2 regions of the Janthinobacterium sp. SUN100 genome follow, and region 2 is predicted to be linked to the other one. Evidence: predicted binding sites of a transcription regulator. Region 2 holds the regulator's gene; the other holds the start of a gene.
The links. The regulator FliA, encoded in region 2, starts transcription of late flagellar genes. The targets are predictions, from matches to a motif close to CTAAAGTTTNNNNNNNNNNNGCCGNTA.
Positions count from the first base shown of each region.

Region 1 (15,733 bases), on a different contig from region 2:
TACGCAACGTCCGCCTGACCCTGTTCGATATCGGCCCGCAGGCGCTGCAACAGCGGGACGTGCCGCTGCAGTTGCCGCACGACATGCGCCCCATCTTCGACAGCACGGCGGCGGGCATGCATGCGCCATGGTGGCAGCCCGGCAGTTCGGGCCGCTACCTGAGCAGCACGCTGCTGATCGAGCACAATGGCCGCGCCTGGCAAGCGCTGTTCAGCGTGCGCAAGAGCGACCTGTATTCGCGCTTCGACGCCTTCCTGCCGTGGCTGGCCCTGCTGATCGGCTTTGCCAGCACCATGCTGCTGTACGTGCTGTTCCACACCCTGGCGTCGTCGCGCCGGCGCGCCATCCAGATGGCGACGGGCATGACGGAGGAGTTGCGCGCCAGCCAGATCCGATTGCAGCTGTCGCACCAGAAACTGCGCCGCCTGGCCGCGCACGCCGACCAGATCAAGGAAGAAGAGCGCAAGCGCATCGCGCGCGAAATTCACGACGACCTGGGACAGAACCTGCTGGTCCTGCGCATCGACGCCGACATGCTGGCCTCGCGCACGCAGCGCCGCCACCCGCGCCTGAATGCCCGCGCCCGTTCGACCCTGGAGCAGATCGACGCCACCATCAAGAGCGTGCGGCAGATCATCAACGACTTGCGCCCTACCGTGCTGGACCTGGGTGTGAATGCGGCCGTCGAATGGCAGGTGGCGCAATTTCGCCAGCGCACGGGCATCGCCTGCGAAGTGAGCGAAAGCCATGACGACATTTGCCTCAGCGACCAATGCGCGACGGCCCTGTTCCGCATCCTGCAAGAGTCGCTCAGCAATATTTCCCAGCATGCGAATGCCAGCCGCGTGCAAGTCAAGCTGGAAAAGTGCCGCGATACGGTGTCGATGAGCGTCAGCGACAACGGCGTGGGCGCGGCCATCGACGGGCGCAACAAGCTCGGTTCGTTTGGCCTGGTGGGGATAGAGGAACGCATCAAGTTGCTAGGTGGCACTTTTTACATCGAAAGCAGCCCCGGCGCCGGCATGAGCGTGCACGTCAGCGTGCCGCTGGGCGCGGACGCCACCGCGTTTCCCTACGAGGAAGAAAGCCGGGCCAGCGGCTGACCGGCACGCGCCCCGCATGAATCAAGCTCAGCTTGCATATTTCGTAATAAGATGCAATATTGATGTAGAACAACTTAGCGCCTGCCCGCCATGGGCAAGGCATTCCTCGACTACTTGCCAGGAGTACACACCCGCCGCTTTCCCTTGTTTCACCGTATTTCCCACAACGCTCTTTACCAAAGGACATTCATGGATACGAACGACAGTTTCAAGGCTATTGCCGATTTGAATTTGGACGCGATCAAGGTCAAATTGATGCACCGGGAGTCAGGCGAAGGATGGAGTCTGGAGAAGGCCAACGCGGTGGAATTCGAATACCGCCGCTTCCTGATCCTGATGAAACAGTTTCCGCAAGAAGAGACGGCGCCCCTGATGGATGTCGATACCTTCTGGCACTACCACATCCTCGATACCCTGAAATATGCGGCCGACTGCGAACAGGTGTTCGGCTACTTCCTCCATCACTTCCCCTACATCGGCTTGCGCGGCGAAGACGACGAAGCGGCGCACCATCGCGTGGGCGAGCGCATGAAACAGTTGTATGAACAAACGTTCGGGGAAGATTATATCCGCGCTGAAACGGCGTATTCGGGACGTGCGGTGCAGGAGACGGCTTACTCGGGCCGCGCCGTGCAAACGGCATTTTCCAGTGCGGCGGTGCAAGCGACGGCTTACTCGGGCCGCGCCGTGCAAACGGCGTTTTCCAGTGCGGCAGTGCAAGCGACGGCTTACTCGGGCCGGGCCGTGCAAACGGCGTTTTCCAGTGCGGCAGTGCAGGCGACGGCGTATTCGGGCCGCGCGACCGGGGCTGCCAACACCGCATTTTCCAGCGCCCCTGCCTCACTGGCCGCAGCGGTGGTCAAGTCGTCCTCGACTGGCCTGGAAATGGGGCGCTTCTATGTCGATCGTCCGGTGCTGAACCGCGACCCGCAATAGAAAAGCGGAAAACAGATGTGGCTGCCGCACGCGGCAAGCCTGACGTACCCAGACGGCACCTCTCAGTTTGCCGTCTGTCAGGCGCTCTTAGGCAGCCATCAACTCGCGCAGTTCACGAATGCTGAAATCGCTGATTTCATGCATGCGGATGAGGATCGTGGCGCCGATCGGCAAGGTATTGTGACGAATCTTGCTGATGACCGGTGGCGCCACTTCCAGGGCTCGCGACAAGGCGGCATCGTTTTTCAGTTGCAGCTTGTCGATGATCGCATCGAGGACGCGATTCGGGTTGTAGGTAGGCAAAGAGGTAATTTGTTTGAGAGACATGATCGAAAATCCGTACTTGTTGTATTAGAGCAAAAAGAAACCGAATGTCTCTTCTGCAATAATTCAGGGTAAACACACTAAAAAGCGCCATCACTTATGCGGCTTTTACGCCGCAAACAATATAATACACGCTATTGTTGATTTTTGCGTAACTTAACGCAAAATTGTGATAATTGAAGAGAATTGACGCACTTGGAATGTGCTAGAGGATAACTCAAATTGGAAAAATTTGCTGCAAGTCATCAATTTTTACGATGAGCAACACCGCTATGCATGAGCCAAGCTATGGCCATGAGGGCGCTCAGGCGCGCCATTTCGGCAGATAGATGCCAGCCTTGCGCGGCCACGCCGGCCGGGGTGGCAAGCGGGCACGTACCCGAAACGGCATCCACGCGGCACCAGGCCAGTTGCCGGCGGATTTCATCGGGCGGCGGCGGCGGCTGCAGCGCACGTTCGCGACGGCGCATGTAAGCGCGTACCTGTTCCTTGCTGGGGTGACTCGTAGCTCGCATGGCTCGCTCCTGCTGACGGGAAACAGCGTCACGCTATGCAGAGCCCGCCACAAGAGCCCAGACGCGTGACGACATTGCTCACCATATCGCCAGCGCGCCATGACGCGTTTGCGCTGCGTCAAAGGTCACGGCCCCGGTGTTGCGCCGAGACCCGTACTGCGCCATGGCCCCAGCGGCCAGGCCCATATTCTTATTTCTTTTGCTGGCGCACGCGCTGCTGCTGCTTTTCCTGCGTTTGCTGGCGATTCTGCTTGCGCTCGAACAAGGTGACCGCATCTTTCTTGGCTTGTTCGACGGTACGCATTTCCTCATGCGCATCGTGCGGGACAAAAAATTCGGCGTCCTGCGCGGCCACGACGAGCTTGATGGCGGCCTCGTCGTCGAGGTCGTACAGTTCCGTCAGGACGGTGGTGACCTCGTCCAGGTATTCTTCGTAAGTGAGGGTGCTCATGCTGTAGTCCTTAAGTGAGTGGCGCAGCGCGGGAACGGCGCGCTGCGCGCCGGCCCAGCAAAGTGCGCAGATAGCCGGCCATTTTACCCGATGCCGGCGCCATCGGCTGCCATCGCCTGCAAGGCATCGGCCACGCGCGCGTAGCGCAGGCGCACGCCCAGCTCGCGCTTGAGGCGGGTATTGTGCAGGCGGCGCGATTCAGACATGAACGACAGCAGCATCGGCGTGACCACTTGCCGCAGCTTGGCCCGCGGCAGGCGCGGCGGGCGCGGCAAGCCGAACGTATCGGCCACGGCATCGAAATACTCGGCCATCCTGAGTTCGCTGTCATCGCTGGCGTGATACACGCGACCCGGCTTGCCCCGCCACAAGGCCCGCTCGATGACGCGCGCCAGGTCATCGGCATGGATATGGTTGGTGTACACATCGTCGCTGGCTTCCAGGGCTGGCGTGCCTTCGCGCAAGCGCTTCAGCGGCAGGCGGTCTTGCGCATAGATGCCCGGCACGCGCAGGATGGCCACGCTGGCGCCGCGGCGCGCGCCCCAGCCGCGCAAGACCTGTTCGGCGTCCACGCGCCGCTTCGCGCGCGCATTCGCCGGCGCCGTCGGCCGCGTCTCATCGACCCAGGCGCCGCCGCAATCGCCATACACGCCGCTGGTACTCACATACACCATGCGTGCATGCTCGGGTAAAATGGCGACCAGATTGCGCGTGCGCCGGTCCAGCAAGCCCGACGACATGGGCGGCGCCAGGTGCACGACCATCGTCGCCAGTCCCGCCAGCCGTTTCAGGCTGGCGCGCTCGTCGAGGTTGGCCACGATGGGCACGGCGCCGGCCGCCCGCAACTGCGCGCAGCGCGCCAGCTGGCTGGTGACGGCAAAGACGCGAAAGCGCGCGCGCAGCAGGGGCAGCAGCCGCATGCCGACGTCGCCGCAGCCCAGGATCAGCAAGCGCGGCAAGCCTGACGGCTTGCGCAAAGAGTGCATTAACATATTTTTCATCTCAAGGATTGTATGACTTTTCAAATTACTGTTCAGCCCAGCGGCCACCAATTCAGCTGCGAAGCGGACGAAACCGTCCTGTCGGCGGCGATACGCGCCGGCGTCGGCCTGCCGTACAGCTGCAAAAGCGGCGCCTGCAGCTCGTGCAAGGGCAAGATCGTGTCCGGCAGCGTACAGCATAAGCCATACCAGGCCCGCTCCCTGACGGAAGATGAAGCGGCGGCCGGCTACTCGCTGCTGTGCTGCGCCGTGCCCCAGGGCGACCTGGTGGTGCAGGCGCGCGAAGTGGCGGGCAGCAGCGACTACCCGATCAAGAAAATGCCGTCGCGCGTGACCACCATCGAAAAAGTCGCGCCCGACGTCGTCGTGCTGACCCTGCAATTGCCAGCCAGCGAGCGCCTGCACTACCGCGCCGGACAGTATATCGAAATCATGCTGCGCGACAACAAACGCCGCAGCTACAGCATGGCCAGCGCGCCCGTCGAAGGCGGCCCCGTGAGCCTGCACGTCCGCCACATGCCGGGCGGCCTGTTCACCGACCAGGTGTTCGGCAGCATGAAGGAGCGCGACATCCTGCGCTTCGAAGGCCCGATGGGCACCTTCTTCCTGCGCGAAGATTCCGACAAGCCCGTCGTGCTGCTGGCCTCGGGCACGGGCTTCGCCCCCTTGAAAGCCATCGTCGAGCACATGATCAACGAGCAGTCGCCGCGTCCGATCACCCTGTACTGGGGCGGCCGCCGTCCGCACGACCTGTACATGGATGCCCTGTGCCGCCAGTGGGCCGCCGACTTGCCGCAGTTCACCTATGTGCCCGTCGTGTCGGACGCGCTGCCGGAAGACGCGTGGCAAGGCCGCACGGGCTTCGTGCACCAGGCCGTCATCGCCGACTTGCCGGACATGTCCGCGTATCAAGTGTATGCCTGCGGCGCACCGATCGTCGTCGAGTCGGCCAATCGCGATTTCGTGCAATTGTGTCAATTGCCGGCCGACGAATTCTACGCGGACGCCTTCACCACGGAAGCCGACCTGGCCAAGTAAGCATCCAGACAGCGGGGTGCTGCTGGCGCGGCATCCGCTGCCGCCACCGCTCCACCCCGCTGTTTCCTGGAAATTTCATGTCTCTCGCCTCTGCCGGCAACGGCTTCAGTATCCTGCGTCACCGCAACTTCGCCTGTTATCTTTCCGCCCGCGTGCTGGGCACGGTGGCCGTGCAGATGCAAAGCGTGGCCATCGGCTGGCAGGTGTACCAGATCACGGGCAGCCTGTTCGACCTGGGCTTGATCGGCCTGGCGCAATTCGCCCCCTTCCTCGTGCTCATCTTGCCGGCCGGCCACGTGGCCGACCGCTACAACCGCCGCAACATCATCGCGTGGTGCCTGGCGGCGCAACTGGCGTGCGCGCTGGCCCTGCTGGCGTTTACGTTAAGCAATATTTCCATCGTCTGGCCCGTGTTTGCCGTGCTGGTGCTGTTCGGCAGCGCGCGCGCCTTCATGATGCCGGCCACGCAAGCCGTGCTGGTCAACATGGTGCCCACGCAACACTTCAGCCGCGCCGTCGCGCTCAGTTCGTCGAGCTCGCACGTGGCCATCATCCTCGGGCCGACTTTGGGCGGCTTGCTGTACTACTTCGGCCCCAAGGTCGTGTATCTGATCTCGTCCGCGCTGCTGGTCGTGTCCGTCCTGCTGATGCGCGCCACCACCCCGGCGCCGCAAGTGGTGAAACGCGAACCCGTCAGCTGGCATACCCTGCTCGAAGGCTTGCGCTTCGTCTGGTCGAAGCCCATCGTGCTGGGCGCCATTTCGCTCGACCTGTTTGCCGTGCTGTTCGGCGGCGCCACAGCCCTGCTGCCGGCGCTGGCGCATGACGTGCTGCATGCCGGACCCAGCGGCCTGGGCCTGCTGCGCACGGCGCCGGGCGCGGGCGCCGCCCTGTGCTCGATCGCGCTGGCCATGTTTCCCATCACGCGCCGCGTGGGCGCGTGGATGTTCGGCGGCGTGGCCGTCTTCGGCCTGGGCACCCTGGTGCTGGGCAGCACCAGCTATTTCCCGCTGGCCCTGGCGGCGCTGTTCCTGATGGGCGCCGGCGACATGGTCAGCGTCTACATCCGCCACCTGCTGGTGCAGTTCGAGACGCCGGACGAGATCCGCGGCCGGGTCAGCGCCGTGAATGCCGTCTTCATCGGCGCCTCGAACGAGCTGGGCGAATTCGAATCGGGCTTGACGGCCGGCTGGTTCGGCCTCGTGCGCGCCGTGCTCTTCGGCGGCGCCGCCACCCTGGCCGTGACGGGTATCTGGGCCGTGCTGTTCCCCGTGCTGTCGCGCATGGACCGCTTCCCCCACCACGAGAAGGAAGCAGCCGCCAGGACGGCCACCACGGCGAGCGCATAGGGTCTAAGATGCGCTATCGCCACTGACACGAATCCGCACCATGAAAATCACGCTTCCATTCCACGGCTTCATCCGCAGCCGCCCCCACCTGAGCATGGCCACGGCCATCGGCGTGGCGGCCGGCCTGCTGCTGCCCGCATCCTGGCAACAGATGACGCGCCTGCTGACGGCGTGGAATGTCGCCGTCTGGTTCTACCTGGCAACGATGGCCTGGATGATGATGCGTGCCAACCACCACAAGGTCAAAGCCATGGCGGCGCGCCAGGATGAGCGGGCGGCAACCGTCCTGTCGGCCCTGTCCGTCGCATCCGTGATGAGCCTGGTAGCCATTGTCTCGCAGCTATCCTCGATGAAAGACATGGCGCCGGACGAGCGCGCGCTGCATTACGGCCTGACGATCCTCACCCTGGTCGGTTCCTGGTTCCTCGTCGGCACCCTGTTCTGCTTCCACTATGCCCACCTGTACTACCAGGCCGATCCCGCGCTGCGCCCCCTGAAGTTTCCCGACGACGAGCAAAGCCCCGATTACTGGGATTTCCTGTATTTCGCCTTCACCATCGCCGTCGCCGTGCAAACGTCGGACGTTTCCGTGCAGACACGCATGATGCGGCAAATCGTGCTGGGACAATCCGTGCTGAGCTTTTTCTTCAACCTGGTCGTGCTGGGGCTGTCGATCAATATCGCGGCCGGTCTCATCAATGGCTGAGGGTAAATAATTTCGTAGTGGAAACTTGACCTGGCTGAAGGGTTAAGCTCATCTTAATCGTGCGCACCCTCTTGAAATACTGGAAAGAGGAGTAAGATAAGTCATGCACAGGGATCAAGTGCATGAGGCAAGAACCAGGCGCCGACGCGCCCTGGCAGCGGATTTGACCACTGCCATGCAAGGCGCCTGAGATGGGTTTTTTTTGAATTGACAGGAGTAAGCATATGCAAATCAATATTCATACCGACAGCACCATCGCCAACACCGCTGGACTGAACGAACATGTGCAATCCGTACTTGAAAGCGCACTGAACCGCTTCCGCGACAACCTGACCCGCATCGAAGTCCACATCAGCGACACGAATGGCCCGAAAGGCGGTGCCGACGATATCCGCTGCGTTATGGAAGCACGCGTTGCTGGCTATCAACCGATCGCCGTGACCGAACAGAACGCCACCGTGCATCAATCCGTTGCCGGCGCCACCGACAAACTGAAACGCGCCATCGATAGCGCCCTGGGCCGCCTGCAAGACAGCAAGCGCCACGCCACCGGCAAGAATGCCGTGATCGATACGGCCGAAGCGGAAGAAACCGCCGAGTAATCCCCACCTGCAGGATTTCCAGAGACCAAGGCAGCCGTTCAAGGCTGCCTTTGCACATCCGGCCCGCCTTTCGCGCGCGGCAACATCCATAACAAAACCGCAAGCATTCCTGCGTATTGACGCGGCAATGAAATAATTGTCGTATTTCTCACAGTAAGTGACCTCAAGCAAGCCTTTGGCGTTACAGCCAAGGCCGCTTTACGCTATCATGAAGCTACCGGCCCCCTGCTCGCGCGCCGGCTTTTTGAAAGTGTGATTGTGGAACAGATCGGCAACTTCGGCGCTTCAGGCTGCAACATCGGCGATTTACAGCTATTTCGCGATGGGGCGGATAGCCAGACGGCCGCCATGCTGGCGCCCTGCCCCGTGATGCGCCTGGAAGCGGGCGAAGCCATTGCCGACACGCAAGGCGCCAGCCTGTACATCGTCCTGCGCGGCTCGCTGGCCGTGGCCGCCGACACCCACACGGGCATGGATGACGGCACCGTCAGCAAGGTCTTGCCCGGCGAAAGCGTGGGCGAACAATCGGTGCTCGATGAAGCGAGCAACCTGGCCGCCATTTCCGCCCTGGAAGAAACCGATTTGCTGGTGATCGACGCGGCCATCGTCTGGGAATTGATCGAACAGTCGAACGGCCTGGCGCGCAACCTGCTGCGGCTGCTGTCCTTCCGCATCCGCGCCGCCAATGCCTTGCTGCGCCGGCGCCAGAAACTGGGCGAATTCTACCGCCAGCTGTCGATGGTCGACAGCCTGACGGGCTTGTACAACCGCGCCTGGCTGACGGATTTACTGCCCAACATGATCGTCACGGCCCACGCCAGCGGCTCGCCCCTGTCGCTGGTGATGATAGACCTCGACCATTTCAAGCGCTTCAACGACACGCACGGCCACCAGGCGGGCGACCAGGCACTGCGCATCGCCGCGCAAGTGCTGGGCGCGGCCCTGCGGCCCACGGATTTTGCCGTGCGCTACGGTGGCGAGGAAATGATGGTGATCTTGCCCGACACCAACGAACACGTGGCCTTGCGGGTGGCCGAGCGCTTGTGCGAGCGCATGCAGCTCGCCGTCATCTTCGCTGACATGCGCAGCGCCTTGCCGCACATCACGGGTTCCTTCGGCGTGGCCAGCCTGGCGGCCGAACAGGACGACCATGCGCTGATCGCCGCGGCCGACGCGGCGCTGTATCGCGCCAAAGCATCGGGCCGCAACAGGGTCATGCTGTAGTTCAGGCAGCCTTGCTGTCGGCCGGCTTGCTGGCATCCGGCTTGGCGGCATCATCCTTCTTGCTGCTGTGCGCGGCGATGAAGTCGGCATAGCCCTTTTGCACCAGCTCGTACGTCTTGTCGATATTGCCGGCGATGTCGCCATTCAGCACTTTCAAGCCGCCGAGGATGTCGCGCGCTTCCTTGAAGCCTTTTTCCATGCCGCCGCTGATGGTGTCCATGAACTTGGTCAGGGCCGTATCGTCGTCCAGGCCGGGATTTTGTTTCTTGAAGGCATCAAAAAATCCCGTCGACAGCGATACAATGCGGTTCGCCGTCGCTTCGGCGCTGTTATCCTGCGAAGCCGCGTTCTGGATCGCATCCTCGCCGTACTGGCCCTTCAGCGCTTCATTGATGTTGGTGATGGCCGTCTTGTACAGCAGCGCCAGCGGCTCGTTCTCGGAACCGATCGACACGTTCAGCGACGCCTGCATGATGGAAGCGTTCAATTGCAGCTTGGTGCGGTCATTCACGCTCATTTCAGCGTTGACGCCGTCCTTTTGCTGGACTTTATCGTCCTTGCCGGCAACGCCCGTACTGACGGAAGTCACGGAAGGGGTGGAATTGCCGCTTGCGGCGATGGGAATTGACACGATAGACCTCCTTGAACGGGCAATGTATGCCACCATGCGGGAAACGCGATGATGACCATCCTCTCGTGTAGTATCGGCAGGTTTTCAGAAAACTGTAGCAGCGGCCGCTTTTGGCGGCCCGGATAACCAATCAAGCAACGACCATCAATGACTAACCAGACCTTTCTTTGGCACGACTACGAAACCTTTGGCGCCCAGCCGCGCCGCGACCGCCCGGCCCAGTTCGCCGCCATCCGCACGGATGCCGACCTCAACGAGATCGGCGAACCCATCATGCTGTATTGTCAGCCTGCCAATGATTTCCTGCCCGACCCGCAATCGTGCCTGATCACGGGCATCACGCCGCAGCAGTGTCTGCAGCTGGGCGTGCCCGAACACCAGTTCGCCGCCACCATCGAAGCGGCCTTTTCGGAGCCGGGCACCATCGGCGTGGGCTACAACACCATCCGTTTCGACGATGAAGTCACGCGTTTCCTGTTCTGGCGCAACCTGATCGACCCGTATGCGCGCGAATGGAAGAACCATTGCGGCCGCTGGGACATCCTCGACGTGGTGCGCATGACGCACGCGCTGCGCCCGGAAGGCATCGAATGGCCAAAGCGCGACGATGGCCAGACCAGTTTTAAACTGGAACACTTGAGCAAGGCCAATGGCCTGGCCCACGAAGCGGCGCATGATGCACTCTCCGACGTGCGCGCCACCATCGCCCTGGCGCGCCTGATCAAGGAAAAGCAGCCGAAACTGTTCGAATTCTGCCTGGCCCTGCACAAGAAGGACAGGGTCGCCAGCGAAATGGGCATGCACCTGGCCGCCGGCGAGCGCCAGCCTTTCCTGCACGTGTCGGGCATGTTCCCCGCCGAACGGGGTTGCCTGGGCGTCGTCTGGCCGCTGGCCACGCACCCGAGCAATAAAAATGAAATCCTCGTCTGGGATTGCGCCTACGACCCGCGCGAACTGTTTACCCTGGCCGCCGACACCATCCGCACGCGCCTGTTCACGCGCAAGGACGCCATGCCGGAAGGCATGACGCGCCTGCCCGTGAAAAGCGTGCACCTGAACAAGTCGCCCATGCTGGTCGGCAATTTAAAAACGCTGTCGCCGGCCATGGCCGCGCAGTGGGGCATCGATCTGGACGCGGCGAAGGTCAACGCGCAATTCGCCGCCGCGGCGCCGAACATGGATGCCGTCTGGGCCGAAGTGTTCCAGCGCCCGGGCGCGAATGCCGCGCTGGACGTGGATGAGGATTTGTACAATGGTTTCGTCAGCAACGACGACCGCCGCCTGCTCGAATCCTTGCGCCGCGACACGCCGGCCAAGCTGGCCACGGCCCGCCCCTCGTTTGCCGATGAGCGCCTGCAGGAACTGCTGTTCCGCTACCGCGCCCGCAATTTCCCGCAAACCCTGAGCGAAGCGGAAAGCCTGCGCTGGGAACAGCACCGCGCCGCCCGCCTGTTCGACGGCGACGCCGGCGCCCGCACCATCGAAATGCTGTTTACGGAAATCGACGTGCTGTCGGAATCCGTCGATGAGCGGGGCGAGGAAATTCTGGGCGAGCTGTACGACTATGCGGAGATCGTCGCACCACAACGCGACTAAATGCAAAATGCCGGGCTAGCCCGGCATTTTTTATGGATGACAAACAACAGTCATCACGGTGCCTGACAGAAGCGTAGCGAGCGGATGGGAGTTGCGGCCGAGAAGCGCAACTGTGCTATAGCACAGTGAGCATCGCCGGCCGCAAATCGCGACGCGCAGTAGCTTATGTCAGCCACCATCAGACGCGCGGTGCGCGTTGATGGCATCGCGCGTTTCAATGGCCACGCGGCGCGCCGCGTCGGCGAAGTCTTCGCCCGCCTGCGGCGTGGCGTAGATGATGGCGCGCGACGAGCTGATCATCATGCCCATGCCGTTCGCCGTCTGGCCCGCGCCGACGGTGGCGGCGATGTCGCCGCCCTGGGCGCCGATGCCCGGCACCAGCAGCGGCATGTCGCCGACGATGGCGCGCACCTGCGCCAGTTCTTCAGGGAAGGTGGCGCCGACGACGAGCGCGCACTGGCCGTTTTTATTCCACTTCTCGGCCACCAGGCGCGCCACGCGCTGGTACAGCGGTTCGCCGTCCGTATTCAGGAATTGCAGGTCCGAGCCGCCCGGGTTCGACGTGCGGCACAGGATGATCACGCCGCGGTCTTTCCACGCCAGGTAGGGATCGAGCGAATCCTCGCCCATGTACGGATTCACGGTAACGGCGTCGGCGCCGTAGCGCTCGAACGCTTCGCGCGCGTATTGCGTGGCCGTCGCGCCGATGTCGCCCCGTTTCGCGTCGAGGATCAGGGGGATGTGCGGATAATTCTCGCGCACGTAGCGGCAAATGTCTTCCAGCTGCTTTTCCGCGCCCAGCGCGGCAAAATACGCGATCTGCGGCTTGAAGGCGCAAGCCAGGTCGGCCGTGGCATCGATGATGCGCGTGCAAAAGGTGGTGATTCCATCAGGCAGGTCGCGCAGTTCGGCCGGCAGTTTCGCCAGGTCGGGGTCCAGGCCCACGCACAGCAGGGAATTATTGGCCGTCCACGCGGCGGATAATTTATTGATGAAATTCACGGCACACCTTCTCTATATTCAGTTGCAAACCCCGTATTGTAACGCGGCGCAGGCTTGCCACGGCGTCTCTAGGCGGTCGGGGCCGGCGGCCGACGCTTATTAAACCGACATTACGGGCCGTTTCAGGTATATTTGCCTCACCTCCCTTACTCTGCACGGAACCCATCATGCAAATCACCAATCAATTCACCAAATGGCTGCGCCTGGCGCTGAGCGTCACCGTCCTGGCCGGCATCCTGACGGGCTGCGGCTACAACGACTTCCAGAGCAAGGATGAAGCCACCAAGGCCGCCTGGGGCGAAGTGGTCAACCAGTACCAGCGCCGCGCCGACCTGATCCCCAACCTGGTGAACACCGTCAAGGGCTACGCCACGCATGAAAAGGAAACACTGGAAGCGGTGACCAAGGCGCGCGCCGCCGCCACCAGTTTCCAGATCACGCCCGAAGTGCTGAACGACCCGGCCGCGTTCGAAAAATTCCAGCAAGTGCAGGGGCAGCTGTCGTCGGCCCTGTCGCGCCTGATGGTGGTGTCCGAGAAATACCCGGACTTGAAGGCCGACACCAGCTTCCGCGACTTGCAGTCGCAGCTGGAAGGCACGGAAAACCGCATCACCGTGGCGCGCCAGCGCTACATCGTTGCCGTGCAGGATTACAACGTGCATGCGCGCAGCTTCCCGAACAACCTGACGGCCATGGTCTTCGGCTACAAGGTCAAGCCATCGTTCACGGTGGAAAATGAAAAAGCCATCTCGACCGCACCGACCGTCAACTTTGGCAAATAAGATGAAAGCCTGGTCCTATCTCGCGGCGCTGGCGACGGCGCTGCTGCTGTGGTCGATGCCGCCAGCCGGCGCACAGGGCTTGCAGCCCGTGCCGCCGCTGGCCGCGCGCGTGACGGACAACGCCGGCATGCTGGACGCCAAGCAAAAGGCGGCGCTGGAAGGCGTGCTGGCCGATTACGAAGCCAAGACGGGCAGCCAGATCGCCGTGCTGCTGGTCAAGAGCACGGAACCGGAAGCCATCGAGCAATACAGCATCCGCGTGACGGATGCCTGGAAGCTGGGCCGCAAGGGCGTCGATGACGGCGTGCTGCTGATGGTGGCGAAGGACAACCCCTCGTCCCTGCGCCGCCTGCGCATCGAGGCGGGCCGCGGCGTGCAGGGCGTGCTGACGGATGCGCAATCGAAACGCATCCTGCAAGACGTGATCGCCCCCCATTTCAAGCAAAACGATTACTACGGCGGCCTGGTGGCCGGCGTGGGCTCGATTGCCACCCTGCTGAACCAGGAGCAATTCCCCGCTGCGGCGCAGCAGAAGGCGCCAGCCACCGTGGAAGCGGGCGGCATGACCTTTTGGCTGCCGCTGCTGTTCTTCGGCTTCCTCGTCGTGCTGACCCTGTTCCGCTCGCGCGGCGGACCGACGCGCCTGCAGCGCGGCAGCAACTGGTCCAGCGGCGCCACGGGCGTCGTGCTGGGCAGCATCCTCAGCCAGGCGCTGAACAACCGCGGCGGCGGCGGCTTCGGCGGCGGCGGTGGTGGTTTTGGCGGTGGCAGCGGTGGCGGCGGTGGTTTCGGTGGCGGCGGCGGCGGTTTTGACGGCGGCGGCGCCTCGGGAGATTGGTAATGACGAAACAACTGACATTCGGACAACGCTGCGGACGGGCATTGAAACATTTGCGGGGCACGCCGGCGACGGCGCGCCACGCCTTTCCGGAACGTACACTGAAAGCCATCGAGACGGCCATCGCCGGCGGTGAAGCGATGCACCAGGCGGAAGTGCGCCTGATCGTCGAAGCAGCCCTGACGCCGGGCATGGCGTACCAGGGCGTGAGCAACCGCGAGCGGGCGCGCGAACTGTTCGCCCAATATGGCGTGTGGGATACGGAAGACAACGTCGGCGTGCTGATCTACATCAACCTGGCCGAGCACCAGGTCGATATCGTGGCCGACCGCAACGTGGGCCGCCGCGTCACGCCGGAACAGTGGCAAGCCGTGTGCCGCACCATGACCAAAGGGTTCAAGGATGGCAATTACCACGACAGCACCCTGGAAGCGCTGGCGCAGCTCAATACCCTGCTGCAAAGCCACTTCCCCGCCAACGGCACGCGCGGCAACCAGTTGCCGAACGAGCCCATCCTCCTCTGATTCCTGCCCAGGGATTAAAATCTGCCCATTGCCGCGCGGGCCGGTGTCCCTGGCAGCGCGGCCCCCATACCTCGCCGAGGAGCACACATGAAATTAGTCAATAAAACCGCCATCGTCACGGGCGCCACGCAAGGCATCGGTCTGGCTTGCGCCACCCGCCTGATCGCCGAAGGGGCGCAAGTGATGCTGGTCGACATCAAGGAAGAAGGCGCGCAGGCGGCCGCTGCCCTCGGCCCGCAGGCGCGCTTCTTTTGCGCCGACGTCAGCCAGAAGGCGGACGTGGACGCCATGCTGAAGGAAACCCTGGCCCAGTTCGGCCACATCGATATCCTCGTCAACAATGCGGGCGTCACGCACGCGGCCGGCTTCCTCGACGTCTGCGAAGACGATTTCGACCGGGTCATGCGCATCAACCTGAAATCGATGTTCCTGTGCGGCCAGGCCGTGGCGCGCGAAATGGTCAAGCGCAACAGCGGTTGCATCATCAACATGTCCAGCGTGAATGCGGAACTGGCCATTCCGAATCAGGTACCGTACGTGGTGTCGAAGGGCGCCATCAACCAGCTGACCAAGGTCATGGCCCTGAACCTGGCCTCGCACGGCGTGCGCGTCAACGGCATCGGGCCGGGCACCATCCTGACGGAACTGGCCAAGCAGGCGGTGCTGTCGAGCCCGGAAGCGCGCCACACGATTTTGTCGCGCACGCCGCTGGGCCGCTGCGGCGAACCGGAAGAAGTGGCCGGCATCGCCGCCTTCCTGGCCAGCGACGACGCCACCTACATGACGGGCCAGACCATCTATGTCGATGGCGGGCGCATGGCGCTCAATTACACGGTGGCCGTGAAGGAATGAAGGCAGGCGCGGTAAGTTATATCAAAAAAGAATAATAGTTATCCGAAAAGATCATTAGACACATATCGTGCAACGCAGCATAATGCACCTGTCTCCACTATTCTCCTCCAAGAAAATAGTTTTAAGCCCGCTTTCACCAGCGGGCTTTTTTTTCGCTATCAGTCTTGAAACATGGCTATTCTTGCCATGCTCCACACTCTTTCCGACAATTTGCGCTGCCGCAAAAAAATGTTGCGGCGTGTCATCAGGCCGTCATCTT
Region 1 covers NZ_JAPUBU010000005.1:278,602-294,334, reverse strand. The annotation lists gene O0881_RS24180 (CHASE domain-containing protein) at 1-1,103, shown strand, start outside; gene O0881_RS24175 (hypothetical protein) at 1,293-2,039, shown strand; gene O0881_RS24170 (hypothetical protein) at 2,127-2,366, opposite strand; gene O0881_RS24165 (hypothetical protein) at 2,609-2,833, opposite strand; gene O0881_RS24160 (hypothetical protein) at 3,069-3,329, opposite strand; gene O0881_RS24155 (SDR family oxidoreductase) at 3,413-4,330, opposite strand; gene O0881_RS24150 (CDP-6-deoxy-delta-3,4-glucoseen reductase) at 4,343-5,368, shown strand; gene O0881_RS24145 (MFS transporter) at 5,446-6,717, shown strand; gene O0881_RS24140 (DUF1345 domain-containing protein) at 6,758-7,423, shown strand; gene O0881_RS24135 (HPF/RaiA family ribosome-associated protein) at 7,648-8,025, shown strand; gene O0881_RS24130 (GGDEF domain-containing protein) at 8,284-9,249, shown strand; gene O0881_RS24125 (DUF5610 domain-containing protein) at 9,251-9,880, opposite strand; gene sbcB (exodeoxyribonuclease I) at 10,028-11,476, shown strand; gene pyrF (orotidine-5'-phosphate decarboxylase) at 11,645-12,478, opposite strand; gene O0881_RS24110 (LemA family protein) at 12,646-13,260, shown strand; gene O0881_RS24105 (TPM domain-containing protein) at 13,262-14,101, shown strand; gene O0881_RS24100 (TPM domain-containing protein) at 14,101-14,622, shown strand; gene O0881_RS24095 (SDR family oxidoreductase) at 14,710-15,474, shown strand.
Region 1: the regulator FliA is predicted to act here: its motif matches at 9,952-9,978, upstream of O0881_RS24125 (DUF5610 domain-containing protein).

Region 2 (15,733 bases):
CGAGCACCAGCTGGAAATCGTGCTGGAACAGGGCAAGTACCACCAGGTCAAGCGCATGCTGGCCGCCGCCGGCAACCATTGCAGCGCGCTGCACCGTTCCGCCATCGGCAGCCTGACCCTGGAATCGCTGGGCATCGCCGAAGGCGAGTGGTGCTACCTCACGCCCGAGCAGATCGCGCTCCTGGCCTAGCCCCTTCCTGACCGCCAAAGCCGGGGATATCCCGGCTTTTTGGCGTCTTTAGTCTCCATTGCCTGCATTTGACGAAGTTTCCCGCACATGAAATTAGCTACCCTGAAGGATGGCACGCGCGACGGCCAGCTGGCTGTCGTCTCGCGCGACCTGAAAACGGCCCATCTGGCCGATGGCATCGCCTCGACCCTGCAAAAGGCGCTCGACGACTGGAGTTTCATCGCGCCCCAGCTCGATTTGCTGTACCAGACCATCAATAGCGGCCGCGGCCATCGCGCCTTCGAATTCGATCCCGCCAACTGCATGGCGCCCTTGCCGCGCAGCAGCTTGCGCGTGGCCGGCGCAGCCTACCTGCAGCAGATCGAGCGGGCCTGCAAGGCGGCGGGCAGCGAGGCGCCCGCCAATCTGCGCGATGCGCCGCGCCTGTACCAGGGCGCCAGCGACGATTTCCTGGGCGCCCAGGACGAGATCGTGCTGGCGCATGAGCAGTGGGGCATCGACTACGAGGCGGGCATCGCCGCCATCACGGACGACGTGGCCATGGGGTCGACACCCGACCAGGCGCACCTGAACATCAAGCTGTTGATGCTGGTCAACGACATCACCCTGCGCAACCTGGCGCCGGACGAGCAGGCGAGTGGTTATGGTTTCCTGCAGGCGAAACCCGCCATGGCGTGCTCCCCTGTCGCCATCACGCCCGACGAGCTGGGTGACGCCTGGCGCGGCGGCAAGGTGCATTACGCGCTGCGCTGCAGCCTGAACGGCAAGTTGACGGGCCAGCCCCACGCGGGCGCCGACATGGCGTTCAATTACCCGCAATTGCTCGCCCACCTGTGCCAGACGCGCAACGCGCGCGCCGGCAGCGTGGTCAGCGCGGGCGGGGTCGCCAACAAGGAAGTCAAGAAGGGATTTTCCAGTATTTTTGAGCGACGTAACCAGGAGATGATCGCCGATGGCGTCGCCGGCACGCCGTATTTGCTGTTCGGCGACGTGCTTCGCCTGGAAATGCTGGGCGATGACGGCAAGTCCCTGTTTGGCGCCATCGAGCAGACCGTGAAACAGGCCGAAGCGAGGAAAAACCGTTAGGAGCCCCGAGAAAATGGCCATGACTGCGTTGCAACCCCTCGCCGTACTATTCGTACTGTCTTCGGGGCTGCGCCTTGTCCTGACCATTTTTCGGTCTCCTTTGAAGTGGGCGCCTGCGGCGCCTTGTTTCATTTAGGCAAAGGAAAAGCAGGGGATTCGCCCTCCTTTTCCCTTGATGGCGTTGCGGTAATTGAACCGATAATGCCACATGCCCAGTCCGTATTGCGCCTAGCCAGGCTGCAGGACTTCACCGGAGTTGATTGATGTCGGAAGACAGCGACGCAGAAAAGACCGAAGCCGCGTCACCGAAGCGCCTCGAGCAGGCGCGTGAGGAAGGCGACGTTCCGCGATCGCGTGAAGTGGCAACGTTCACTGTGTTGATGGCGTCCGGCTGCTGCCTGTGGTTTGCCGGCGACGCCATCGTGCGGCGGTTGACGGCCGTCATGGTGTCCGGGCTGACCCTGGACCGGGAACAGATACTCAATCCCGACGCGATGATGTTGCGCATCGGCTACGACGTGGGCTCGGTCCTGCTGACGTGCCTGCCGTACGCGCTGGCCATCATGCTCGTCGCCCTGGCTTCGCCCGTGCTGGTGGGCGGCTGGCTGTTCAGTTCCAAGGCGTTTACACCCAATTTTGGCAAGCTCAACCCGATTCGCGGCCTGGGCAACATGTTTTCGAAGAATGCGCTGGTGGAATTGCTCAAGGCCATCGCCAAGACCCTCGTCGTGGGCGTCGTCGCCTGGATGGTGATGCAGCATCAAAAAGATGCCGTGCTGGGCTTGTCGGTGGAATCCCTGCGTGCCGGTTCGGCCCATCTGATCAGCCTCTTGATCACGGCTTTCCTGTTGATCGTCGGCGCGCTGGGCTTGATCGCCGCCATCGACGGTCCCTACCAGATGTGGCATTACGCCAACAAGATGAAAATGTCCTTGCAGGAAGTCAAGCAAGAGTCGAAGGAATCGGACGGCAATCCGCAGATCAAGGCGAAGATCCGCCAGATGCAGCATGAAATGTCGCGCCGCCGCATGATGGCCGACGTGCCGACGGCCGACGTGGTGGTGACCAACCCTACCCACTACGCGGTGGCCTTGAAGTATGGCGAGAATTCGCGCGGCGCGCCGCAGGTGGTGGCCAAGGGCGTCGACGAGGTGGCGGCGAAGATCCGCGAACTGGCCGGCGAACACAAGGTCGCCATCCTGGAAGCGCCGGCCCTGGCGCGCGCGCTGTACAAGCACACGGACATCGGCGACGAGATTCCCGAGGCGCTGTACGGCGCCGTGGCCGAAGTGCTGGCCTACGTGTTCCAGCTGCGCAGCTATGGCAAGGGCCAGGGCGAGCGTCCCGACAAGCCGAAGAAACTCGACGTGCCGCCCGAGCTCGACCCGCAGAATCCCGCCTCACAGACACCGCCCGCAGCCGGCGCAGAAGACAAGAATAAAGGAAGTACACCATGAACGGCCTGAGAATGCCAGCCTGGCTCAGTGGAATGGGTGGCAACGCCAGCAAGGGCATCGCCGCGCCTGTCATCATCATCATGCTGCTGGCGATGATGGTGCTGCCGCTGCCGGCCTTCATCCTCGACATCTTCTTCAGTTTTAATATCGCGCTGTCCATCATCGTGCTGCTGACGGCGCTGTACACGGTCAAGCCGCTCGACTTCATGGCGTTCCCGACCATCCTGCTCGTGTCGACCATGCTGCGCCTGTCGCTGAACGTGGCGTCCACGCGCGTGGTGTTGACGGAAGGCCATACGGGCGCCGACGCGGCCGGTAAAGTGATCGAAGCGTTCGGTCACTTCTTGATCGGCGGCAATTACACGGTCGGTATCGTCGTGTTTATCATTTTGACGATCATCAACTTTACCGTGGTGACCAAGGGTGCGGGCCGTATCGCCGAGGTGGGCGCCCGTTTCGCGCTGGACGCCATGCCCGGTAAACAGATGGCCATCGATGCCGACCTGAACGCGGGCCTGATCGGCGAAGATGAAGCGCGCCGCCGCCGCACGGAAGTGGCGCAGGAAGCGGAATTCTACGGCGCCATGGACGGCGCCAGTAAATATGTGCGCGGCGACGCCATCGCCGGCATCATGGTCACCGTCATCAATATCGTCGGCGGCTTGCTGGTGGGCTTGCTGCAGCACGACATGGGCTTTGCCGATGCGCTCAAGAACTACACCTTGCTGGCCATCGGTGACGGCCTGGTGGCGCAGATTCCTTCGCTGATCATTTCCACGGCGGCCGGTATCGTCGTCTCGCGCGTGGCCAGCGAACAGGACATCGGCACCCAGCTGGTGGGGCAATTGTTTGCGAAACCGCAAGTGTTATATATCACCGCCGGCATCATCGGCGGCATGGGCTTGATTCCCGGCATGCCGAACATGGTCTTCATCCTGCTGGCCTCGTTGCTGGCCGGTTCCGCCTATCTGATCAGCAAGAAGCGCACGCAGGAAAAGGCGGCGGCCGAAAAGCCGGCCGAAGTGCCGCAAGCGACCGTGGCGCCCGAGCAGGAAGAAGCCAGTTGGCAAGACATCATGCCCGTCGATACCCTGGGCCTGGAAGTGGGCTACCGTTTGATCCCCCTGGTCGACAAGACGCAGGGCGGGGAATTGCTCAAGCGCATCAAGGGCATCCGCAAGAAATTTGCCCAGGAAGTGGGTTTCCTGGCGCCGCCCGTGCATATCCGCGACAACCTGGAATTGAAGCCGTCCGCCTACCGCATCACCCTGAAGGGCGTGGAAGTGGGCGTGGGCGAAGCGTTCAACGGCCAGTTCCTGGCGATTAATCCCGGCATGGCCAGCGGCACCTTGCCCGGCCTGGCCACGAACGACCCCGCCTTCGGCCTGCCCGCCACCTGGATCGACGCCAGCCTGCGCGACCAGGCCCAATCGATGGGCTATACGGTGGTCGACGCGGGGACGGTGGTGGCCACGCACCTGAATCACCTGATCACCTCGCACGCTTCCGAGCTGCTGGGCCGCGCGGAAGTGCAATCGCTGCTCGACCACCTGGGCAAGGAGTCGCCGCGCCTGGTGGAAGACCTGGTGCCGAAGATGCTGTCCCTGTCGACCTTGCAAAAGGTGCTGCAGAACCTGCTGGCCGAGGGCGTGCACATCCGCGACATGCGCACCATCATCGAAACCCTGGCCGAGCATACGGTCAGCACGCAAGACCCGAACGACCTGACGGCGCTGGTGCGCGTGGCCCTGGGCCGCGCCATCGTGCAGCAACTGTTCCCCGGCTCGGCCGAACTGTCCGTGATGACCCTGGACAGCCGCCTGGAGCGGCTGCTGATGCAGGCGATGGGCAATGGCGGCGACGGCGCCGGCATCGAGCCGGGCCTGGCCGACACCATCGCGCACCAGGCGGGCCTGGCTGCCCAGCAACAGGAAGCGCTGGGCCTGACGCCCGTGCTGCTGGTGCCGGCGCCGCTGCGCGCCTTGCTGTCGCGTTTCCTGCGCCGCGCCTTGCCGCAGCTCAAAGTGCTGTCGCATGCGGAAGTGCCGGAAACCAAGACCATCCGCGTCACGGCGCTGGTGGGCGCGCAGTAGTTGTGATGAGCGGCATCGGGGTCGGTTCCTGCGGGACGGACGCCCGGTGCTTGCTTTTGGTCAAATAAACATCAATTTCCTCTCGGCAAACTGAATAACGGGTACTTTCCCGTCCTGTTCCTTCGATCATTTCCTGTAAGCATCGCTAATAATGGAAACTGTCCGGGTGATCTGTGTCCATGTGGAAGACAGCACTCAAGCAACAGGAGTCGACGATGGTCACACAGTTCAGCCAATATTGCGCCACCCCCGCCCTGGGAGGCCGGTCATGAATGTGAAGAAATTTACGGGCGCCTCGTCGCGCGATGCGCTGCGCAAGGTGCGCGAAGCGCTGGGCCCCGACGCCGTGATCCTGTCGAACCGCCAGGCCGATGGCGTGGTGGAAATCCTCGCGCTGGCCAATGACGACGCCGCTTCGCTGGCGTCGCCGCCGGCCGCCTCCGAAATGGCCCAGCCCCGTCCCCAGTTGCAGACCCAGTTCGCCACGCCGCAGCGTCCGGCCGCCCCGGCCCAGCGCCCGGCCGCGCCACGTCCTGCCGCGCCGCGCCAGGCTGCCTCCGAGCCAGTGGACATGGCCCGCATGCAGCAGATGATGGCCAGCGCACTGGCGCACGTCAAGGAAAACGCCGCCGCCGAGATGAGCGGCATGATGAATGAAATCCGCGCCATGCGCGGCATGATGGAAACCCAGCTGGCGGAAATCTCGTGGGGTTCGACGCAGCAGCGCGAGCCGCAAAAAGCCGTCGTGCTGCGCGAAATGCTGGCGGCCGGCTTCTCGGCCAGCCTGGCGCGCTACCTGATCGACAAGCTGCCGGCCGGCCTCGATGGCGCGCAAAGCATGCGCTGGATCAAGACGGTCCTCAGCCGTAACCTGAATACTGTGGCCAATGAAGACGCCATGCTGGAGCAGGGCGGCGTGTTTGCCCTGGTGGGCCCGACCGGCGTCGGCAAGACCACCAGCACGGCCAAGCTGGCGGCCCGCTGCGTGATGCGCCACGGCCCGGAAAAGCTGGCCCTGATCACCACGGATGCCTACCGTATCGGCGCGCATGAACAGCTGCGCATCTACGGCAAGATCCTCGGCGTGATGGTGCATTCCGTGAAGGACGAGGCGGACTTGCGCATCGCCCTGAAAGAATTGAAGAACAAGCACACGGTGCTGATCGATACGGTGGGCGTGAGCCAGCGCGACCAGATGGTGACGGAACAGGTGGCCATGCTGTCGGGCGCCGGCGCCGACGTGAAGCGCCTGCTGTGCCTGAACTCCACGGCCACGCAGGAAACGTTGAATGAAGTGGTGCGCGCGTATCAGGGCAGCGGCCTGGCCGGCTGCATCATGACCAAGCTCGATGAAGCGGCCTCGATCGGCAATGTGCTCGACGTGGTGATCCGCCAGAAACTGAACCTGTTTTATGTGTCGAACGGCCAGCGCGTGCCGGAAGACCTGTACCTGGCCGACCGCGGCTACCTGATCGACCGTGCCTTCAAGCTCAAGCGCGATGCGGCGGCGACGCAGTTTTCCGACGCCGAACTGCCGCTCCTGATGGCGCAGGCGGCCGCCCGCAACAATGAAGCGCGCGGGGTGCACCTTGGCTAATTTCGATTTCGACCAGGCCGAAGGCTTGCGCCGCATGCTGGCCGGCCCGCAGCCGCGCGTCATGACGTTCCTCTCGGCCACGCCGCAGGACGACAAGGGCGCCATGCTGGTCAACCTGGGCGCGTCGCTCGTCTACGGCGGCAATGACGTGCTGCTGCTCGACGCCAGCGGCGGCAGCGATGGCGTGGCATCGCGCCTGGGACTGGCGCACGGCGCCAGCCTGCGCGACGTGGCGCGCCAGCAATGCGGCTTGAACCAGGTCATCCACCAGGTGCCGCAAGGTTTCGGCGTGGCCAGCCTCGGCGTGCGCAACCATTTGATGGACAGCATGGATTATGCGGGCGAGGATGAACTGCGCCGCCTGGGCAAGACGTTCGAGGTGCTGGCGCGCCAGAGCGGCATCGTGCTGGTCGACGGCGTTGTGGCCGACGAGGGCGCGTGCTTCCCCGTGCCGCTGATGGCGTCGTCGGATATCGTCGTGCAAGTCTCGACCAGCGCCACCTCGATCAAGGCGGCGTACTGCCTGATCAAGCGCCTGAGCCAGGAACTGGGACGCCGTCCGTTCGGCATTCTCGTCACCGGCGCTTCCGAATCCGAAGCAAAAGTGGTATACGATAATATGGCGCAGGCGGCGAGCCGCTACCTGGCCGTGAAGCTGACTTCGATGGGTTCCGTGCCTGCCGACGAGTATCTGCACCGCGCGGCGCGGCTGGGCCGCAGCGTGGTCGACGCGTTTCCGCTGGCGGGAGCGTCGGTGGCGTTTCGCGGACTGGCCGAGCGGCTGGCCCGTTCGGCGGCGCCGGTGCTTGGCGGCACCTTGTACCAGACGGGGAGCCCGCACCAGTTCAGCGCCTGAATCGAACCGCAGCACCAGATAAGATGAGAAAACAATAAGCAGCCTATGTACACGGTCAAAGGGAAATCGAACAAGGACTATTTGCTGACGGAGCACATTCCGCTGGTGAAGCGTCTGGCGCACCATATGAAGGCGAAATTGCCGCCTTCGGTCGAGGTCGATGACCTGATCCAGGCCGGCATGATCGGCCTGCTCGATGCCATTACGCGCTATGAAGAGACGCATGGCGCGCAGTTCGAGACGTATGCCGTGCTGCGCATCCGCGGCGCCATGCTCGACGAATTGCGCACCAGCGACTGGCTGCCGCGCAGCATGCGCCAGAACATGCGCAAGATCGAAGAGGCGATGAGCACCCTGCAGCAGCGCCTCGGCCATCCGCCGACGGAGTCGGAAGTGGCGAAGCTGCTGAAAATGTCGCTGGCCGACTACCAGGAAATGCTGGGCGACGGCGGCGGCCACCAGCTCGTGTACTACGAAGACTTTCATGACCCGGACGGCAATGACAGCTTCCTCGACCGCCACTGCGTGGACGAGGACAGCGACCCCTTGCGTTCCCTGCTCGATACCGATTTCCGGCAATCCGTGATCGATGCCATCGACGCGCTGCCGCCACGCGAGAAAATACTCATGGGCCTGTATTACGAAGAAGAGCTGAACCTGAAGGAGATCGGCGCGGTGATGGGCGTATCCGAATCGCGCGTCTCGCAGCTGCATACCCAGGCCGTCGCGCGCCTGCGCGCAACCTTGAGGGAGCTGGCGTGGACTGGTCCAGCGTAATCGGGCTGGCGCTGGCGCTGGCCGGCCTGCTGGTCGGCCAGGCACTGGAAGGCGGCAAGATGGCCTCCCTGCTGCAGCCGGCCGCCTTTGCCATCGTCATCGTTGGCACCTTCGGCGCCGTGCTGCTGCAGACGCGGCTGCGCACTTTTGTCCGCGGCCTGGAAATGCTGCGCTGGGTGTTCCTGCCGCCGTCCGACACGCGCGCCGCGCTGGCGCGCGACATCGGGCAATGGAGCCTGACGGCGCGCCGCGACGGCCCGCTGGCGCTCGAACGCCTGATGGAAAACACGGCCGACCGCTTCAACGCCAAGGGTTTGCGCATGATCGTCGACGGCATCGCGCCCGACAAGCTGCGCCAGCTGCTCGACGTGGAAATCTCCGCCTACGAAATGGCCGAGCGCCAGGCCGTCAAGGTGTGGGAATCGGCGGCCGGCTATTCGCCCACCATCGGCATCCTGGGCGCCGTGCTGGGCCTGATCCACGTGATGGAAAACCTCACCGACCCCAGCAAGCTGGGCGGCGGCATCGCCGTGGCCTTCGTCTCGACCATCTATGGCGTGGGCCTGGCCAATCTGCTGTTCCTGCCGGTGGCCAATAAACTCAAGGCCATCGTTTCGCGCCGCGTGGTGCAATATGAAATCACGGCCGCCGTGCTGTACGACATCGCCACGGGCGACCACACGCGCATCATCGAAGAGCGCGTGTCCAGCCTCTTGCACGAGCATTGACCATGATGCGGCGCGCGCGCAGGAAGTATGACGAGGAACCGGACAACCAGGACCGCTGGCTGATCTCGTACGCCGACTTCATTACCCTGCTGTTCGCCTTCTTCGTCGTCATGTATGCGATTTCGCAAGTCAACGAAGGCAAATACCGCGTCTTCCAGAATGCCATCGGCCAGGCCTTCAGCCTGGAAAAGGGCGCGCCGCCCATCATCATGGAAGCGCCGCAGGCGATTCCACTGCCGAACCCCGCCCTGAAACGCCGCACGGAAGCCATCCGCCGCGAGCGCGAACACATGACGCGCCTGGCGCAGGACCTGACGTCGACCCTGGCGCCGCTGGTCAAGGAAGGCAAGGTGCGGGTCACGCAGACGAGCCGCGGCGTGAGCGTGGAAATCAATGCCAGCGTGCTGTTCGATCCGGGCGCGGCGGGCTTGACGGCCGAATCGGACCAGGCCTTGCGCGCCGTGGCCGTGCTGCTCAAGGACGACACGCACGATGTGCAGGTGGAAGGGCATACGGATGTGCAGCCGATCAGCAATTCGACCTTTGCCTCGAACTGGGAATTGTCGGCCGCGCGCGCCAGCGCCGTGGTGCGCCTGTTCATCGCCAGCGGCGTCAAGGCGTCGCGCCTGACGGCCGTGGGCCACGCGGACAATATCCCCGTGGCGCCGAACGCCACGCCGGAAGGGCGCGCGCGCAACCGCCGGGTCGCCGTGACGATTTTGTCGGGCATCCCCGAAACGGTGACGGAAGTGCCGACGGCGCCCGTGGCGCCTGCGCCGGCCAATTGACGCTCGTCAACTGCGGGCCGCCGCTTGGTACAATCGCGCTTTTTTCCTCTTTTATCGTTTCCTCATGAAAAGCAGCTCCCTGGGCGGTCTCGTCTATTCCACTGAAACGGGCCGCATGTGTCCCGCCTGCCGCCAGCCGCTGGCGCAGTGCGCATGCAAGGCGCAAGCGAAGGCTGCGCCTGCGGGCGATGGCGTGGTGCGCGTCTCGCGCCAGACCAAGGGCCGAGGCGGCAAGAGCGTCACCGTGGTCAAGGGCTTGCCGCTGGACGCCATCGCGCTGGCCCTGCTGGGCAAGCAGTTGCGCACGCAGTGCGGCTCGGGCGGCACCGTCAAGGATGGCGTGATCGAAGTGCAGGGCGACCATGTCGACGCCATCCTGGCTGCGCTGGTCAAGCTGGGCCACCAGCCGAAAAAGGCCGGCGGCTGAGCGTGCGGAGGCGTGCGGCCCGCCGCCGCGCGCCTGTGGTAACGTGCGTTTCCCACCCACGCGCTTCCTCACCATGAACGTCAAATTCACCGGCATGGCCATCGCCGCCGCCATCGCGGCAGCGCTGGCGCTCGCGTACTGGCCCGCTCCCGACGGCGGCGCGCCGGACGCTGTCGCCTCCGCCCCTGGCGCGCCGGCGGGACGCAGCCTGGAATCGTATCTGAATATCGATGCCAGCCCGGTCGCCGATGCCGCGCCGATGCCCGTCACCCTGGCGCAGCAGCTCGCGCGCCTGGCGGCCAGCGGCAAGCCGGAAGACGCGTATGCGGCGTATAACCTGCTCGACGATTGCATCGTCTTCCAGCAGGAAGGGCGCCTGCCGGGGCTGGAATTCGAGCTGGGGCGCGAGATGACGGCAGAGGAAAAAGCCGCGCAGCAGCAGCTGTGCGCGGGCCTGACGCAGCGGCAGCGCGAGGACCGCCTCGGCTACCTGGCGACTGCCGCCAGGGCGGGCGTGCCCGGCGCGGCGACCATCTTCCTGTCGGAAGGGCCGTTCGGCGACCGCAGCGCGCTGCGCAATCGTCCCGACGATCCGCTGGTGCAGGCGTGGAAGCGGCAAGCCATCGCCCAGCTGACGGCGCAGGCGGACGAGGCGGAATTGACCAGCGTGGCTACCCTGATGATGGCCTACCTGCGCGATGGCGATGTGGTGCGCAAGGATGCGCCGCAAGCGTATGGCTACCTGCTGGCGCTGCGCCAGGTCTACGACGATATCCTCGCGCCCGGCGTCACCAACCCATACCAGGACGAATACTGGCACTGGCTGCAGGCGGAACTGACGCCGGAGCAGCAGGCGGCCGCTAGCGCCAGGGCGCAAGCCATCGTGGCGAAATACCGCCAGCATGCGGGGCGTCCCGCGCACGGCTGAAGGGCAAGGCGGCTGCGCCTTGCCGGGGAATTGCTGTTAACTAGGGGGGATCAGCCGATGACGACCCGCCGGCTGGCCGTGTTCGTCGTCGGTTGGCCGCTGGGGCCGTAGAAATTGCCGCTCTGGGCCGGGGGGCGCATGGCGTTCAGGGCGCCTTGCGTGTGCAGCATGTGCTTGTTGACGAGCAGGCTGTTCAGGCGGTTTTGCTCCTTGGCTTCGCGCGTCGTCTCGAGCAGGGCTTTCCACAGGGGCGCCGCGTCGGCTTCATTGGCGCCGACCAGCCAGTCTTCCATGCCCGCTTCGGCCGCCGTGAAACCGGCTGCCGCCAGCGCCTGGTGGCGTTGCGCCGCCAGCTGGCTCAATTGTCCTACCAGTGCCGTCTTGCGCGCCGTGAGCTCCGTGATTGCATCGATGTCAGCCGCAACCAGATGCCGCTGTTCTTCTTTCATCAATGCCAGCAATGTGGTCATGAGCTGTTGCTCGTCGCGCAGGCTGGAAAACGGAGTCACTGATTGCATGAGGGAACCTATCTATTTCGTGAGTGCAGCAAGTCCTTGACCGTGTCGAGGAGACCGTCCGCCACTTTTTCTGAGTTGACCTGGAACTGGCCGTCGGCGATCGCGAGCTTGATGCGTTCGACTTTCTTCGTGTCGAACACGGCGCCGCTGCCGGCAGTTGCACTGGCCGCTAATGCCTGTCCTTGCGGCGACAGGCGTACATTGTCCGACGTTGTCGGTGTTGCCTGGGCTTTCTCGGCATTCCGGGCGCCGGAAGTACTCGCGGGCGCCACCGGCAGGCCGGGATTGCTTTTAATGGTGTTGTCGGTAATTTTCACAGCGTGATCCTCGTCTGGTCGAAGTCAAAAAACTCCGGGATATGTGTCATTATCGGCACCTTTTGCCGAAACTTTAGTGCGCCAGACCACAATATCGCTGTCCATCCGTGTTTAAAACGCCACCTCCACCAGGCCGCCAGCCCGCGCCACGCCGCTGATCTGCTGGCCGCTCTGCGTGCGCACCTGCACCGTCTGGCCATCGCCGGCGCTGCCGATGGCGCGTCCTTCTGATGCCACCTGGAAACCGTTGCCACTCGAAACGACGCGCACCAGCTGGCCTTGCATGACCACCGGCTTGCGGCGCAGGGTGTCGAGGCGCATCGGCGTGCCTGGCGGTACGGAAATATTCGTGCTGGCGCCCACGACCTGGGCCATGTCGGTGGCGATGCCTGCCGGCAATGCGGCCAGGTCGCCCTGCATCGTCACCAGCTGGCTGGCGTCGATGGCTTGCCCTTGCGCCAGCGGCACGGCGCTGGCCACGTAGTCGCCGACGACGGCCACGTTCGCTTGTAAATAAATAGTCCAGCTGGAGGGCGCCGTGCAGCGCACGCCGACGGTGGTCTTGCCCCAGGCGCGCGCCCCCGGCGCCATGAACGCCTGCGGCGCGGGGCAGGCAGCCAGGTTCAGGCGCGGATCGACGGCGCCGACGGTGACCGTCACCTTGCCGGGCAAGCCGTTGCTTTGCACTTGCAGGAATTGTTCCACGCTGTTGCGCAGCGCTTCCGGCGTTTGCCGGCCGGCGTTTTGCGCCTGCGCCAGCAGTGGCAGGGCGGCAAAAGCAAAGAAGAAAGCGAGCGGTGTTTTCATGGTGATAGGCCTCTGGAATAGTGCCATGATAGTGCGCGCGGCCCCGATCGAAGCGCCGATTAAGGGGTAAAAGTACGGTCTGATCCGGCGATGGTCTTGCTGGCGGGCACCTTACTATGTTTCCTGTCATCACTAATCCGCCATCCTTCCGCCATCTCGGGCGCCAGTGGCAGATCTTTCCGGAGCCTGACATGATAGGGAAACTCGACGATTACATGCGCTTCAACGAGACGGCGCTGAGCCTGCGCTCGACGCGCCAGGAATTGCTCGCCTCGAATATCGCCAATGCCGACACGCCCAACTACAAGGCGCGCGACGTCGATTTCGCCGCCGCCCTGAAGGGGGCGATGGCGCGCAAGGATGGCGTGCCGCCGGCCCTGAAGGGCACGGCGCCGCAGCATATGCCGGGCAAGGGCGTGGCCGCAGCTGCGGGCGCACCCGGTGGCGGCAAGGTCGAGACCCTGGCCGACGGCACGCCGCTGCTGTACCGCGCGCCGGCCCAGGGCGCCGTCGACGGCAATACGGTGGACATGGATCTCGAACGCAACGCGTTTGCCGACAATGCCATCCGCTACGAGGCGGCCGTGACGTTCCTCAATTCGCAGATCAAGGGCATGCTGACGGCCATCCAGGGAGGACAATAATCATGTCGCTATTTAATATCTTCAATGTTTCCGGTTCGGCCATGAGCGCCCAGGCGCAGCGCCTGAACACGGTGGCCAGCAACCTGGCCAATGCCGACAGCGCCACCAGCGCCACAGGCGAAGCCTACCGCGCCAAGCAGGTGGTGTTCGAAGCCGTGCCCATGGCCAACGGCGCCACGGCCGTCAAGGTACAGAAGGTGATCGAAGACCCGTCGCCGATGAAGCTGGTCTACGACCCGAAGAACCCGCTGGCCGACGAGAAGGGCTACGTCACCATGCCCAACGTGAATACGGTCGACGAAATGGTCAACATGCTGTCGGCCTCGCGCTCGTACCAGACCAACGTGGAAACCATGAACGCGGCCAAGTCGCTGCTCCTGAAAACCCTCACCCTCGGCCAGTAAGGCTGACTGATCATTATGGCAATCATCGATACGAACACCTCCAAAGTCACCGACCTGATGGCGACGATGAATCCGAAGAAGACGACGGCCGAGGCAGGCAGTGTCGAAGCGGAAACGAACAAATTCCTCACCCTGCTGGTTACCCAGCTGAAAAACCAGGACCCGATGAATCCGCTGGACAATGCACAGCTGACCAGCCAGCTGGCCCAGCTGTCGACGGTGACGGGCGTCAACAAGCTCAATACCACCGTGGAAAGTTTGAAAGCCAGCTACCAGCAAGCCGAATCGATGCAGGCGGCCAACATCATCGGCCATGGCGTCTTGACGGCGGGCAAGGACATCAACCTGAGCAAGAGCGCCGCGCTGCTGGGCGTGGACCTGGCCACGGCCGCCGACAAGGTCAAGGTCGTCATCTACAAGGATGGCAAGGAAGTCCATTCCATCGACCTGGGCGCCCAGCCGGCGGGCACCTTGCCGCTGGGCTGGAACGGTTCCACCGCCGACCTCGACAAGGATGGCAAGCCGGTCGTGCTGGCCGACGGCGCCTACACCTTCGCCGTGGAAGCGACGCGCGGCGGCACCAAGCTCAAGGATGCAACGGCGCTGATGTTCGGTTCGGTCGCCAGCGTGTCGACGGGCGCCAATGGCGTGAAATTGAATGTGCCGGGCGTGGGCAGCATCACCATGGCCGACGTGAAACAGATTTTGTAAGCCGCTTCCCCTTAGCGTGACCCTCTACCCCTAATTTCTACCAGGAGAACACAATGTCTTTCCAACAAGGCCTGAGCGGCTTGAATGGCGCCGCCAAATCGCTGGACGTCATCGGCAACAACATCGCCAACTCGTCGACCGTGGGTTTCAAGCAGTCGCAGGCCCAGTTCGCCGACATTTATGCCAACTCGCTGTATGGCGTGGGCGGCAACCAGGCGGGGATCGGCGTGTCGGTCTCGCAAATCGCCCAGCAATTTAACCAGGGTAACCTGGAAACGTCGCAAAATCCCCTCGACATCGCCATCAATGGCGGCGGTTTCTTCCGTACCAGCGTGAATGGCGCCATCCAGTATTCGCGCAATGGCCAGTTCCAGGTCGACAAGAGCGGTTTCATCGTCAACGCCCAGCTGGCGCAGCTGACCGGCTATCCGGCCGACGTCAACGGCAAGATCGTCGCCGGCGCCGTCGTGCCCCTGCAGATCGACCAGTCGGACATGAAGCCCCAGGCAACGACCAAGGTCGACACGCAAGTCAACCTCAATTCGAACACGGCCATGCCGACCACGGTGCCGTTCAAGTCGACGGACGACACCTCCTACCACAAGCAGTTCCCCGTCGAAGTCTTCGATTCGCTGGGCAATTCCCACAACATGGCCAATTTCTATGTCAAGACGGGCACCAACACCTGGGATGTCTACTCGGCCATTGACGGCACGGAAGTGACCAGCATGAAAGTCGCGGCCGCCCTGCAGACGGACCCAGCCTCGCTGGCCGCGCGCGCCGCCTACCAGGCCGCCGCCACGGCCGTGCCGCTGGTGCCGGCCAACGTGACGGCCGCCGCCGTCGCCTATGGCAATGCGGTCGGTGCCGCCGTCTCGGCCGCCGCCGCCGCTGCGGGCGCCACGCCGGCGCAACTGGCCGCCATCGCCGCCACCTACGGCAGCGCAGTGCCGAACGGCGTCAACTCGAGCCGCACGCCCGACCAGATCGACGAGGCCATCCGCAACGTGACCGTGGTGCCGGCTGTCAAGACCGGTTCCCTGGTCTTCAACACTGTCGGCAGCCTGGACCGGGCCGCCATGCTGGCCCTGACGCCGCCGCAAACCTTGCCCGTCACCGTCAACTTGCCGATCTTCCCGGCCACGGGCGCGAATGCGACCCTGTCGGTCCAGGTCGACTTCACCAGGTCGACCCAGCTGGGCACCACCACGGCGGAAAAGAAAACGGAAGCGGACGGCTACAAGGCGGGCCAGCTGAGCCAATTCATCGTCGGTGACGACGGCGTCATCCAGGGCCAGTACAACAATGGCAAGACGCGCGCCCTGGGCCAAGTGGTGTTGAGCAACTTTACCAACCCGAACGGCCTGGAACCGCTGGGCAACAACGCCTGGGTGGAAAGCTCGGC
Region 2 covers NZ_JAPUBU010000001.1:2,364,782-2,380,514, reverse strand. The annotation lists gene O0881_RS10530 (16S rRNA pseudouridine(516) synthase) at 1-190, shown strand, start outside; gene O0881_RS10525 (fumarylacetoacetate hydrolase family protein) at 278-1,276, shown strand; gene flhB (flagellar biosynthesis protein FlhB) at 1,540-2,733, shown strand; gene flhA (flagellar biosynthesis protein FlhA) at 2,730-4,826, shown strand; gene flhF (flagellar biosynthesis protein FlhF) at 5,095-6,423, shown strand; gene O0881_RS10505 (antiactivator of flagellar biosynthesis FleN protein) at 6,416-7,279, shown strand; gene O0881_RS10500 (RNA polymerase sigma factor FliA) at 7,325-8,056, shown strand; gene O0881_RS10495 (flagellar motor protein) at 8,038-8,784, shown strand; gene motD (flagellar motor protein MotD) at 8,790-9,572, shown strand; gene O0881_RS10485 (translation initiation factor Sui1) at 9,637-9,999, shown strand; gene O0881_RS10480 (hypothetical protein) at 10,043-10,927, shown strand; gene O0881_RS10475 (flagellar protein FlgN) at 10,978-11,445, opposite strand; gene flgM (flagellar biosynthesis anti-sigma factor FlgM) at 11,454-11,762, opposite strand; gene flgA (flagellar basal body P-ring formation chaperone FlgA) at 11,874-12,569, opposite strand; gene flgB (flagellar basal body rod protein FlgB) at 12,761-13,213, shown strand; gene flgC (flagellar basal body rod protein FlgC) at 13,216-13,617, shown strand; gene O0881_RS10450 (flagellar hook assembly protein FlgD) at 13,633-14,328, shown strand; gene O0881_RS10445 (flagellar hook protein FlgE) at 14,382-15,733, shown strand, end outside.